DNA from 4 places in the Priestia sp. 10L35 genome. Region 1 is predicted to be linked to each of the others. Evidence: riboswitches for the same ligand, from Rfam matches in the RefSeq annotation. Region 1 holds a riboswitch; each other region holds the start of a gene.

Region 1 (3,159 bases):
CTTATGGACTATATTTTTTCGTACGGGCATATGTATAAAAGGTACACTTTTTATGCACCCTTTCTTCCATTTATCTGTAAGGAGATTATTGGCACATCAAGGATGTATAAAAAGATGTATAAACGATAAATTTGAAAAGCGAACGAGTCCTTGTGTATCAAGGACTCGTTTTTGATGTGGGTTCTGATAAGAGACTTTATGTTAACTAAGGTTGTATAGCGTATACAGCCTAAAAAGCAGAAAAAACCACGCCGACGGAGAGAAGTAGTAGTTTTTTCTGCTTTATTGCTAAAGGATTTTCGTAGATGCCTCACGGCGTCTTGAGTAGTTTGCTCGAAATACTATTTATTATTCAGTATTATTCTCTCTTAGTTATCCGGAGTAAATAATCGGTCAAAAAGATAATAGTAAAGGGACCGATTAGAACGATCAAATATACAATTAAAGGCTTACGTAACTTATGATTCATTTATAATAGATTCACCTCTATGTATGAATGAGTATTGTAGGGTTTCTTATATAGAATGTTCATTTAAAGAAAAAAACATTCATTACTATATTTTCTGCTTTTTGACAATCCTGTTAAAAGGTTATCTTAGTGAGAGGAGAAGAGAGAAAATACTAGTAAATATTATTATGGGATTTATTGTACCTTGGATTTTTGGTTTCATATTGTTCAAAAAAGAACCTATAATCGTTCTTCTAATTGCACCAATAGGTATGACAGTAGCCTTTATATTAAACGAGTGGGGGACTAATTACTTTTGGCAGTTCGAACCTACTTTTAGAAATCGAAGTTTATCGGCACTTCCTTTAAATATAGGTTTCTATCCCGTCCTAGCTTCTTTTTTAATTTATTTTAAACTAAAAAAGAAGGGGAATACCATCATGCTTTTATTTTGTTTTACTCTGTTTACTACAGGTTTTGAAGGCATGGGCTTAGCCGTAGGAAGAGTAGAGTATTTTAATGAGTGGAATATTATTGGAACCTTTATCAGTTATTTAATAGCGTATTTTATTATTTATGGTTATTATCAAATTTTATTAAAGTATCAAATTTTAAAGAATTAAGTCCTTCTTTATACAAATATAAAGACTTCATCCTCTTTGGTAGCCTTTTTCTGTGTGATTAATTGATATCTCTCTTTACAAATGGAACATTCAGGCGTATAGTACCTAACGTACATATATGATCTTGCTATTTTCATACCTTTTATCGCTTAATCCACTAAGGAGTGGGGGACCCATTTTTGTGTGCACTTGCACTAGGGGTGAATCCTTCGAAAAGAAGGTAGGGCTACTCTAAAGGCCCGAACCCGACAGCTAACCTCATCAGCGTTTGGAGAGAAGGTTTGCTTTTATTTGTCCTGGAAAGAACACTAAGCAGAACCTTGGTGTTCTTTTTTGTGTTTTTTTTCTGAGATGGGGAATGATGAGAGTAAACTAATATAGGTAAATGGCAAAGGTTTCAGGAGGAGTTTAGATGAGTTATTCATCCATCAAACGTTTATTAATTGGGAGGCCACTTAAATCAAAAGAGCTAGGTGAACAAAAGTTAAATAAGGTCAAAGCCTTAGCTATTCTTTCATCCGATGCACTTTCATCCGTGGCGTACGGCCCAGAACAAGTCTTAATTGTGCTTGCTACCATTGGAATGATCGCGTTTTGGTATTCAATACCTATAGGTATTGGTGTACTTATCCTTTTAACAGCACTTATCCTTTCTTATCGACAAATTATTTATGCGTACCCAGAGGGCGGTGGCGCTTATGTTGTATCTAAACATAACCTCGGAGAAAATGCAGGACTTATTGCTGGGGGTTCTCTATTAGTAGACTACATACTAACGGTATCTGTAAGTATTTCATCCGGAACAGATGCGTTAACGTCTGCTTTTCCTGCTCTCCATGACTATAGAGTCATTATCGCTTGCTTATTGGTTATTTTTATTATGATTTTGAATTTAAGAGGGGTAACAGAATCAGCTTCTGCTTTAGCATACCCGGTTTATTTATTTGTTCTTGCATTGGTTCTTTTAATAGGAATAGGCATATGGAAAGTAGCCACTGGTCAGGTCTCTCCTGACGTTCATCCTGCTATTGGAACTGCAGTTCCAGGAATCAGCTTATTTTTACTACTACGCGCTTTTTCATCAGGGTGCTCAGCCCTTACAGGCGTAGAAGCTATTTCAAATGCTGTAACAAATTTTAGACAACCGGCTGCAAGAAATGCGGTACGTACGCTTGTTGCAATGGGTATTATTTTGGCTATTTTGTTTTCAGGTGTCATGTTCTTGGCTTATTGGTTTGGAATTGCACCCAAAGCAGAGGAAACGGTTGTTTCGCAGCTTGCTTCCCAAGTGTTTGGACGAAATGGTTTCTATTATTTTGTTCAGGGTACAACGGCTTTAATTTTAGTACTAGCTGCCAATACAGGCTTTTCAGCCTTTCCTTTACTGGCTGTTAATTTAGCTGTAGATAAGTATATTCCTCGTATGTTTACGATACGTGGTGATCGTTTGGGCTATTCAAATGGGATTGTGACACTTGGAATTGCCTCTATTATGCTTATCATCGCATTTCAAGGTGATACAGAACGGTTAATTCCCCTATATGCGGTTGGCGTATTTATTCCATTTACACTATCTCAAACGGGCATGATTGTAAAATGGCTAAGAGAAAAGCCAGCTGGTTGGCAGGGGAAATTAGTGACCAATTTTATAGGAGCTTTTATTAGCTTCACTGTACTGATTATTTTCTTTACAACAAAATTCTCACAAGTATGGGCTGTTTTAATCTTCTTACCTCTTATCGTCTATCTGTTCCACCGTATTAAGAACCATTATGTAGAGGTAGGAAAGCAACTTCGTATCAAGCCAGGAGACAAAGAAGCATTAGCATTAGAAGGAAATGTAGTCATTATACCGGTTGCAGGCTTAACAAGAGCTGTCGAGAATTCCATTAACTATGCAAAAATTATTGGAGACACAGTGATTGCGGTTCATGTGGCATTTGACCGTGAAAGTGAAAAGAGGATGGAAGAGATATGGAACGAACGATATCCTGATATACGCTTAGTTACCTTCTACTCACAATATCGAAGCTTAGTGGGACCTCTTTTACGCTTTATTGATCGTGTAGAGGAGCGAGCAGATGATAG
Region 2 (3,159 bases), on a different contig from region 1:
CGCAAACGTGCTGATGATCATAATTTTCGAATGCAGCGTTAGCTTTTTATAGGATTTTTTTACCCACATATCTGCAAGGACGGTAAACCCTAATCCACCGATAATGAACAAAAAAGAAATCGTTATGTTAATAATGGGATCTCCTACATACTGAACCAGGCTGTCAGATAATAGTCCGAACCCTGCGTTATTAAAAGCCGAAATCGAATGAAACAAGCTAAAGAACAGCCCCTTAGACCATCCGAACTCCGGAACCCAGCGTATCGCTAGAAAGATAAGTGCAACAAACTCAATTAAAAATGAAAAGATAAACAGTCTTTTAACTAGCAGGACAACTCCGCCGATGCTCGTTTGATTTAATGCCTGCTGAACGAGCATACGCTCTTTAAATCCAATTTTTTTACCTAGCATCATAAAAATCAACACGGCAAATGACATAATGCCAAGACCGCCTATTTGAATTAACAGCATAATAATCGTTTGACCAATGACGGTAAAACGTGTACCTGTATCTACGACGGCTAAGCCGGTTACTGTCATCGCGGAAGTAGACGTAAAAAGGGCGTCTACCCACCGGATGGGCTCAGTAGTAGAAACAGGCATCATCAATAGAAGAGCACCTATAATAATTCCTCCGCCAAAAATGGAGACAAGCAGCTGCGGAGGGGTGAGTTTAATGATTTGTTTTTTCATAAGTTAAACTCCTTCTTCTTCAAAACGGTTCAAATCGCGATTATGTCCGATAACAATCAGCATATCTCCTTGTTCAATTATTTCATGCGCGGTAGGCGAAATCACCATTTCCCCGTCTTTTCGCTGAAAGCCGATAATGTTGCAGCCGTACTTGGCACGAATGTTCAAATCAAACAGCGTTTTATTATGAAGTTTCTTAGAGGCGACAATTTCGACAATACTATAATCCTTTGACAGTTCAATGTAATCAATGATCTTTTCTGACACCACGTGATGAGCAATACGCTTAGCAATATCGCGCTCAGGATGAATGACTTTGTCCGCTCCTATTTTCTCCAGCACCTTTTGATGATACATATTCACTGCTTTTACCCATACTTGCTTAACGCCCATATCTTTTAAAAGCATCGTTGCGAGCACGCTCGCTTCGATATCATCCCCAAACGAAATAAGAGCATGATCAACATTGCGAATACCTAGCCCCTTTAAGCTAGCTTCATCAATTGCATTCGCCTGCACAACATATGTAGCTGAGTTGCTAAATTTATTTACTACCTCCTGATTGCGGTCAATAGCGAGCACATCCACATCCAGATTAGCAAACTCTTCAACCAAACTGCCTCCAAAACGACCTAATCCCAATACAGCAAACTGTTTTTTCATAATGTATTTATTCCTTTCTTCAACTGCTGTGTGTTCTCTTAGCTTATACTTTTTCTAAAAAATTACATCTTTTTCTTAAAAAAAGCGCAAAAAAACACAGGAAGGCTCCTGTGTTTTTTCACACTCTTCCCCCTCAAAACGCTTGCGAAGTTAGCTGTCGGGTTCGGGTTTTAAGAGTAACCCTACCTTTTTAAGGATTCACCCCGGAGCACAATATGTGCGTAAATAATGGGTCCTCCGCTCCGTAATGGATTAAGCGATTTTTATTCAAATGTCTATGATCTATTTTTTAGAATAATCGATTCGATTCATGATACATTTCACTTCACGAAAGCTATCTTACTCCTGTGGATTTTGTCTGTCAAGATATTTTTAGGGAAGACCTCACTTGCCCTGCAAGCTGCAAAAATCATATAAATCTAAACTGACAATCATTTTGTGAAATTGATCAAATAAATTAATAACAGCTAAAAGCTCTAACAGCTGCGTATCACTGTAAAATTTCTTTAATTGATCCATATCAGCATCCGTCAACTCCCTTGGACGCACCCGGTATACATCAATAAATCGAAACAGCAGTCGATCTTTTTCTTCCAGCTCTTTTTCTCTTAACACTTTTTGATTAAGCGTCTCATCGCCTACATATGACATGCTCATACATGTCTCACAGCCGTTAACACCTGCTAGGTAAAGCCTCATTTTTTCCTTAGTCTCTTTTTCTACTATACCGCTGTTCCAAAGCGTTTCGTAAAGCTCATCGTACAATCTTTTTACATGCGGAATTAAATTCAATGCTTTTTCAAAATTTGTTCCCTCTTCGTTTGCTAATAAAACTCTTGCCATTTTTCACTCACTCCTTTTTAATTATTATAGTAAGAAAAATGGAAATTTCAGATTACATATAAAACATTTTATCTACTATTACTAATCAAATGAAACGTTAATGAGAAAGAAGGTTTTCAATTGAAAATTGATGAAATTGATTTATCGATTTTGCAGGCGCTGCAGCAAAACAGCCGCCTTTCCTTACGAGAGCTAGGAAAACAAATTAATTTGTCTCCTCCTTCGGTGGCAGAGCGAGTAAGGCAGCTAGAGAGCTTTGGCGTTATAAAAGGGTATACGATTGATATTGATTATGAAAAGCTGCATTTGCCCGTGTCGTGTTTTATTGAAGTAACGATGAAAAACGGAGAGCACGAGCGTTTTAAACGATTTATTTCTCAGTATCCCTACGCTTTATTCTGTGAACGCATCGCCGGGCAAGCCTGCTTTATTACAAAGCTTCAGCTTCCTCACCTGCACATACTCGAACAATTTATTAACGAAATTACACCTTATGCCAAAACGATTTCACACATCGCCCTTTCTCATGTGAAGATGGCTCCTGCATTATTGAGTCATTTAAAAGATGAAAAGTGATTGAAACGTAACGAAAAAATCCGAACGAATCATCGTTCGGATCTTCTTTCCATTAAACTACTTTTGTCCCAGCCTCTTTTATTCGTCCAACAGCATAAAAAATAACCCTCCAAAGCTGGAGGGTATAAATTTTCCGAATAATGAAAGTTTTACAACTTCATTTTATCAGGTGCCGACATTTCTGTCTACTTAAAAATGTAAAAGAGCTCTCTATTAATAGAAAGCTCTTTTACCTGCTTGTTTTTTGAAAACAATCAATCTATATAAAAGGAAACTACCTAAGGTTAAAAGTCACGTGAAACCTTGGCAGTTGATCCTGGATATACCGGTTGATATGATTCAAAACAAGTTCTTTCATCATTTCTTCTTTGACTTCTGATTCCG
Region 3 (3,159 bases), on a different contig from region 1:
AAATGCCGGGGGAGGAACAGGATATGAAGATTATGTTTATAGAAGCGCTAGCAATGCCAGTAAAACGTTTCAATCAATTGTCCACGGCCAAGTACAGCCAACGCTGCTGTCGTATAATCATCCGAATCGCGGTCGAAAATCAGCCAATTATGCGGTGCTTCGCTTAACAAATATGCCCGCAGTACTAACTGAAATAGCCTTTATTGATAACCGCACCGATGCAGCACTTCTCCAAAACGAAGCTTTTTTAAAAAGCATGGGTGAATCGTATGCAAAAGGAATTGCCGTATATTTAAATTTACCTCGTCGTGCAGTTCCAAACCCCAATCCAACACCAACTCCGAATCCATCACCTTCTGAACCAGGTACAAAAACGTATACGATCAAGCAAGGAGATACGCTTTACAGTATTGCACAGAAGTACAACATAACAGTACAAGCGCTTCAAGAAGCGAATACAGGGCTTTCTGATCCTTTAACACTACAGGTTGGAAAAACAATTGTTATTCCTTCAGGGACTTCACCAAACCCATCTCCAACACCGTCACCAACTCCACCTTCGGAACAATATCCACTTCCAAATGGAATTTTAAAACAAGGTGATTCTGGAGAAGCCGTGAAACAGCTTCAAAAAGCATTAAACGCGGTGAATTTTAAAGTAGGTTCAGTAGACGGAATATATGGAGTTCAAACGAAAGATGCAGTCAGACGTTTTCAGCTTGTGTATCTTCCTTATGATGTGGATGGCATTTATGGTCCTCAAACGAAAAACAAGCTAGCAGCCGTTTTAAAAGCAAAAAGTTAAAGCAAAAAGGTCTTCTGTAAGCGGGCAGAAGACCTTTTGTTTTTCTGTTAAAAGCGCCTTAAGCACTATTTTATGGTTTGCGTAAAATAATGCTTTACAAACCATTTGTACGGGAGTATATTATCTAAGAACAAAGGATAGTTATGAAAGAAACATGTTATCGATCATACCCTTTAACCGAAAATTATATTGACCTGTTATCGCTTAATTCGTCAGAAGTGGGGGACCCAAATTTGTGCATTGTCACTTGGGGTGAATCCTTTTTTAAAGGTAGGGCTACTCTCATAGCCCGAATCCGACAGCTAACCCCATAAGCGTTTTGGAGAGGAGGTTTAAGCTGTGTAAAAACGCTGAGAACCCTTAGTGTTTTTTTTGTGCGCTTTTTTAACATAAAAAGGTATTTTTTGGGAGTAATATCACTTATTCGTGAACTTGTAACTGAGCTTAGCAATGAACAGTAAATAGTAGCTAAGCAATCATCGGAGGGAAATTACGTGAACTATTCAGTTCTCAAACGATTATTGATTGGAAAGCCGCTTAAAACAAAAGAGTTAGGCGATCAAAAGCTTAGTAAGCTTAAAGCACTGGCTATTTTATCATCAGATGCCTTATCTTCAGTGGCTTATGGAACAGAACAAATTTTGATTGTACTTGCAACAGTCGGCGTTCTTGCCTATTGGTATTCGATTCCAATTGCGCTTGGGGTATTGGTTCTGCTGACGGCTTTAATTCTTTCGTATCGTCAAATTATTTATGCGTATCCGCAAGGCGGAGGAGCTTATATTGTTTCGAAAACCAATTTAGGAGAAAATCCTGGGCTTATAGCTGGAGGATCACTGTTGGTGGATTACATTTTAACAGTTGCTGTGAGCGTTTCAGCAGGAACGGATGCCTTAACTTCGGCTTTTCCAACGCTGCATCATTACAATGTAGTAATTGCGTGTTTGCTGGTGATTTTTATTACCGTCTTAAATTTACGTGGTGTAACAGAATCCGCTTCTGTATTAGCTTATCCGGTTTATTTATTTGTTATTGCTCTTATTTTGTTAATAGCGGTAGGCTTGTTTAAAATAGCGACAGGTCAAGTTTCACCTGAGCTTCATCCCTCTCTCGGTACAGTGGTGCCAGGTATTAGTTTGTTTTTATTATTAAAAGCTTTTTCGTCAGGCTGTTCAGCATTAACAGGTGTAGAAGCTATTTCAAATGCAGTGCCTAACTTTAAAGAGCCAGGTGCAAAAAATGCTGTTCATACATTAATGCTGATGGGCGGTATTTTAGCCGTTTTATTTTCTGGCATCACGTTTTTAGCTTATTGGCTTGGCATTTCTCCAAAAGCAGATGAAACGGTTGTATCACAAATTGCATCGAGTGTGTTTGGACGAAATGGATTTTATTATTTTATTCAAGGCACAACAGCTCTAATTCTAGTGCTAGCGGCGAATACGGGCTTTTCAGCTTTCCCTTTGCTGGCTGTCAACTTATCGTCTGATAAATACATGCCAAGAATGTTTCAAATTCGTGGCGATCGACTAGGCTATTCAAATGGAATTGTGACCCTTGGAATTGCTTCTATTGTCTTAATTGTAGCTTTTAAAGGAGCGACTGAACAATTAATTCCTCTTTATGCAGTCGGGGTGTTTATTCCATTTACGCTTTCTCAAACAGGCATGATTGTCAAATGGCTTAGAGAAAAGCCGGCCGGCTGGCAAGGGAAGCTAACCATTAACTTAATTGGTGCCCTCATTACCTTAACTGTGCTAATTATTTTGTTTACAACGAAGTTTTCACAAGTATGGTCCGTGCTCATTTTCTTACCGGTTATTGTCTATATTTTTCATCGCATTCATACGCATTATGAAGCGGTAGGAGAGCAGCTTCGCATTAAGCAAGGAGAAAAGATTGGAAAGCTTGAAGGAAGTGTGGTTATTGTTCCTGTAGCAGGAATGACAAAGGTAGTAGAAAATTCATTAAATTATGCAAGAACGATTGGCGATACCGTTATTGCAGTACATGTAGCCTTTGATCGAGAAAGCGAAAAGAGAATGGAAGAGAAGTGGGAGAAGTGGCAGCCTGATATTCGTATTGTTACGTTTCATTCTCAATACCGCAGCTTAGTGCGGCCGCTGTTTCGATTCATCGATATGGCTGAGGAAAAAGCCCGGGAAAATAATATGGCTATTACGGTCGTTATTCCGCAATTCATTACGAAAAAAAGCTGGCAAAATATCCTTCACAATCAGTCCAGTCTGCTGTTAAAAGCACATTTGCTTTACCGTAAAAATGTAATTGTTACAACTGTACCGTACCGTTTTAAAAAATAATGAAACATGACTAAAAACCTCCAACTTGTATGT
Region 4 (3,159 bases), on a different contig from region 1:
ACAAATAAAAGCTGATATCTTGTTTTTTGGTTATAGCATGTAAGGTTTTTATTACAAATTATTAAAGATTCTTATCTTTTTGCAAATACACATTGTATTTCATAGTTTTAACAATTATGATAAAAAAGCAAGTGTCAAAATAGGAAAATAGTTGAGCATGGAAAACGAAGCGATAAGCTTATTAATTTGAAAGAAAGGCAAGGTATATAGCTTTATGTGGGAAATTATTGTAGCAATCATTTTAGGGATTGTAGAAGGTTTAACAGAGTTTGCTCCTGTTTCGTCAACTGGGCATATGATTATTGTGGATGACCTGTGGTTAAATTCAAAAGAATTATTTTCATCTCCCGTAGCTAATACATTTAAAATTGTTATTCAGCTAGGGTCGATCTTAGCAGTAGTAGTTATTTTTAAAGATCGTTTCATTAATTTATTAGGATTGGGAAAAAAGCCAGCCGCTCCAATTGGACCGACAAATCGCTTGAATTTAATGCAAGTAATTGTTGGTCTGTTACCCGCAGGAGTGTTAGGACTTTTGTTTGATGATTATATTGATGAACATTTGTTTTCTTTAAATACGGTGCTAATTGGCTTAGTAGTCGGAGCTGTATTAATGATTCTAGCAGATTTGTTTGGACCTAAACGTCCGCGTGTAGAGACGGTGGACCAAATGTCTTATGGACAAGCACTGGGGATAGGACTGTTTCAATGTATTGCTCTTTGGCCAGGTTTTTCTCGTTCAGGCTCAACGATTTCAGGAGGGGTTCTTCTTGGAATGAGCCATAAGGCAGCGGCAGATTTTACATTTATTATGGCAGTGCCAATCATGGCAGGAGCAAGTGGACTTTCATTGGTTAAAAACTGGCAGTATTTCACATCAGATGCACTACCGTTTTTTATTGCTGGTTTTATCAGCGCCTTTATTTTTGCGCTGGTGTCTATTCGCTTTTTCCTGAAATTAATTAATCGTATCAAATTAGTACCATTTGCACTATATCGAATTGTGTTAGCAGCTATTCTATATTTTGTATTTTTATAAAATAAACATGCGTGTTTTTTAGTCCCTTAAACTTCTAATAGAGACTCAAAGAGCAAGAAAAAGCTATTGCAACATTGCAATAGCTTTTTTGTATAAATATATATTATCGCCTTTTGAAAGCGTTTTATAAACATGGGTATTGACAAAACGTGTCGAAAAATAGTAAATTAATATTTGTGCAGTATAAAGTTAAGTAAAAGTAAGACTTCTGTTTAGTTTTATTGACTGTAAAAAACGTATGACAACGTATAGATCGTTTTAATTTTATAAAAACTGAATAATAAGCTTAATCGTATAGAGCGGGGGAATCATTATCGGCAGTAAAGCTGCCTTGGGGTGAATCCTTACAAAAGGTAGGAAACTCTCAATTCCGAATCCGACAGTTAACCCCGTTTGCTTTATTGAGAGAAAGAGCCCAAAATAGCGTAAGTAAAAGGCTGTTCTTTCTTAAGAATAGTCTTTTTTTGTTTTTTCAGAAAAGTATATACAAATGTCATACATCTTTGGGGAGGTACATCTATGAAAAAAATTCGTTTTGGTTTGGCTACGCAGATTTTTACCGGATTAATCCTCGGTGTTCTTGTAGGGGTAATTTGGTTTAACGATCCGCGTGTAGTAACATACCTACAGCCGCTAGGAGACCTATTTTTAAGATTAATTAAGATGATTGTTATTCCAATTGTTATCTCAAGCTTAGTCGTTGGAGTTGCAGGAGCAGGGAGCGGCAAACAGGTCGGAAAGCTCGGCGTTAAAACCATTCTCTATTTTGAAATTATTACGACTTTTGCAATTATAATCGGTGTATTGGTTGCTAATATTTTTCATCCTGGGCAAGGTGTAGACATTCATTCAGCACAGAAGAGTGATATTTCACAATATGTTGAAACATCCAAACAGCAAGAAGGAAAGTCAGTGGCTGAAACTTTCTTACACATTGTTCCGACAAACTTTTTCCAGTCAATTGTTGAAGGAGATATGCTAGCAATTATCTTCTTTACAGTGTTATTTGCACTAGGAGTAGCGGCAATTGGGGAAAGAGGAAAGCCAGTTGTACAATTCTTCGACGGCGTTTCTCACGCAATGTTTCACGTGGTAAACCTTGTAATGAAAGTGGCGCCAATTGGTGTATTTGCTTTAATTGGTGTAACAGTTTCAAAATTCGGCTTAGAGTCACTCCTTTCATTAGGAAAGCTTGTTATCTTAGTTTACTTAGCGTTAATTTTCTTCCTACTTGTTGTATTAGGAGGAATCGCGAAATGGGCAGGAATTAACATTTTCCACTTATTCCGCTATATGAAAGATGAACTGTTGTTAGCATACAGTACATCTAGTTCTGAGACAGTTCTTCCGCGAATTATGGAAAAACTTGAAAAGATGGGCTGTCCAAAAGCTATCGTATCGTTCGTTGTACCAATTGGTTATACATTTAACCTAGATGGTTCCGTTCTTTATCAAGCGATTGCAGCGTTATTCTTAGCGCAGGTGTACGGTATTGATTTAACGATCGTTCAACAGCTGACGCTCATTCTGGTATTGATGGTTACATCTAAAGGAATGGCTGCGGTGCCAGGAACATCATTTGTTGTATTACTGGCTACTCTTGGAACAATCGGCGTTCCGGCAGAAGGATTAGCCTTCATTGCTGGAGTAGACAGAATCATGGATATGGCACGCACGGTTGTTAACTTAGTAGGAAACACACTAGCAGCAATTGTGATGTCTAAATCTGAAGGCAAATTTGACCCTAAAAAAGGTACAGAGGTCATGAGAGCCGGCTAATTTATAAATTAAAAAGCTACTTATTCTATTCAAAAAATTAGAATAAGTAGCTTTTTTCATAATAATTCCTTTATTATTATGGAAATTGACCCTATAATATGTAACATCAGGTATAAATATGTCCAAATTTTATTCTTACATAAAAGCAGTCACTGGTTCCTTTCTTTATCAATAAATATAGAGATAGCTTAGCTAGTTGGGGGATAGTAGAGTATGTGGAAAAAGCGAATATGGGTCATCGCCTCGATAGTAATCGTATGTTTGTTAATCCCTTACAGTTTACCGATTGTGTTTGCTTTATTAACAGCATTAGCGCTTGAGGGTATTGTTCAAAAATTGCA

What was found. Region 1 has a riboswitch for cyclic di-AMP ahead of AC1DEF_RS27795 (APC family permease). Riboswitches for the same ligand answer to the same signal wherever they lie in the genome.
Region 2: linked by a shared signal. The riboswitch ahead of AC1DEF_RS05020 (potassium channel family protein) and the one ahead of AC1DEF_RS27795 (APC family permease) in region 1 are both predicted to bind cyclic di-AMP.
Region 3: linked by a shared signal. The riboswitch ahead of AC1DEF_RS04045 (APC family permease) and the one ahead of AC1DEF_RS27795 (APC family permease) in region 1 are both predicted to bind cyclic di-AMP.
Region 4: linked by a shared signal. The riboswitch ahead of AC1DEF_RS27330 (cation:dicarboxylate symporter family transporter) and the one ahead of AC1DEF_RS27795 (APC family permease) in region 1 are both predicted to bind cyclic di-AMP.

The regions. Positions count from the first base shown of each region.
Region 1 covers NZ_JBFTKA010000019.1:16,890-20,048, forward strand. The annotation lists gene AC1DEF_RS27790 (CBO0543 family protein) at 571-1,071, shown strand; cyclic di-AMP (ydaO/yuaA leader) riboswitch at 1,208-1,352, shown strand; gene AC1DEF_RS27795 (APC family permease) at 1,484-3,159, shown strand, end outside.
Region 2 covers NZ_JBFTKA010000001.1:981,326-984,484, reverse strand. The annotation lists gene AC1DEF_RS05025 (TrkH family potassium uptake protein) at 1-693, opposite strand, end outside; gene AC1DEF_RS05020 (potassium channel family protein) at 697-1,356, opposite strand; cyclic di-AMP (ydaO/yuaA leader) riboswitch at 1,481-1,625, opposite strand; gene AC1DEF_RS05015 (carboxymuconolactone decarboxylase family protein) at 1,741-2,199, opposite strand; gene AC1DEF_RS05010 (Lrp/AsnC family transcriptional regulator) at 2,320-2,775, shown strand; gene AC1DEF_RS05005 (peptidyl-prolyl cis-trans isomerase) at 3,050-3,159, opposite strand, start outside.
Region 3 covers NZ_JBFTKA010000001.1:794,046-797,204, forward strand. The annotation lists gene AC1DEF_RS04040 (N-acetylmuramoyl-L-alanine amidase) at 1-805, shown strand, start outside; cyclic di-AMP (ydaO/yuaA leader) riboswitch at 997-1,137, shown strand; gene AC1DEF_RS04045 (APC family permease) at 1,300-3,126, shown strand.
Region 4 covers NZ_JBFTKA010000017.1:18,769-21,927, reverse strand. The annotation lists gene AC1DEF_RS27335 (undecaprenyl-diphosphate phosphatase) at 215-1,039, shown strand; cyclic di-AMP (ydaO/yuaA leader) riboswitch at 1,313-1,452, shown strand; gene AC1DEF_RS27330 (cation:dicarboxylate symporter family transporter) at 1,559-2,818, shown strand; gene ytvI (sporulation integral membrane protein YtvI) at 3,032-3,159, shown strand, end outside.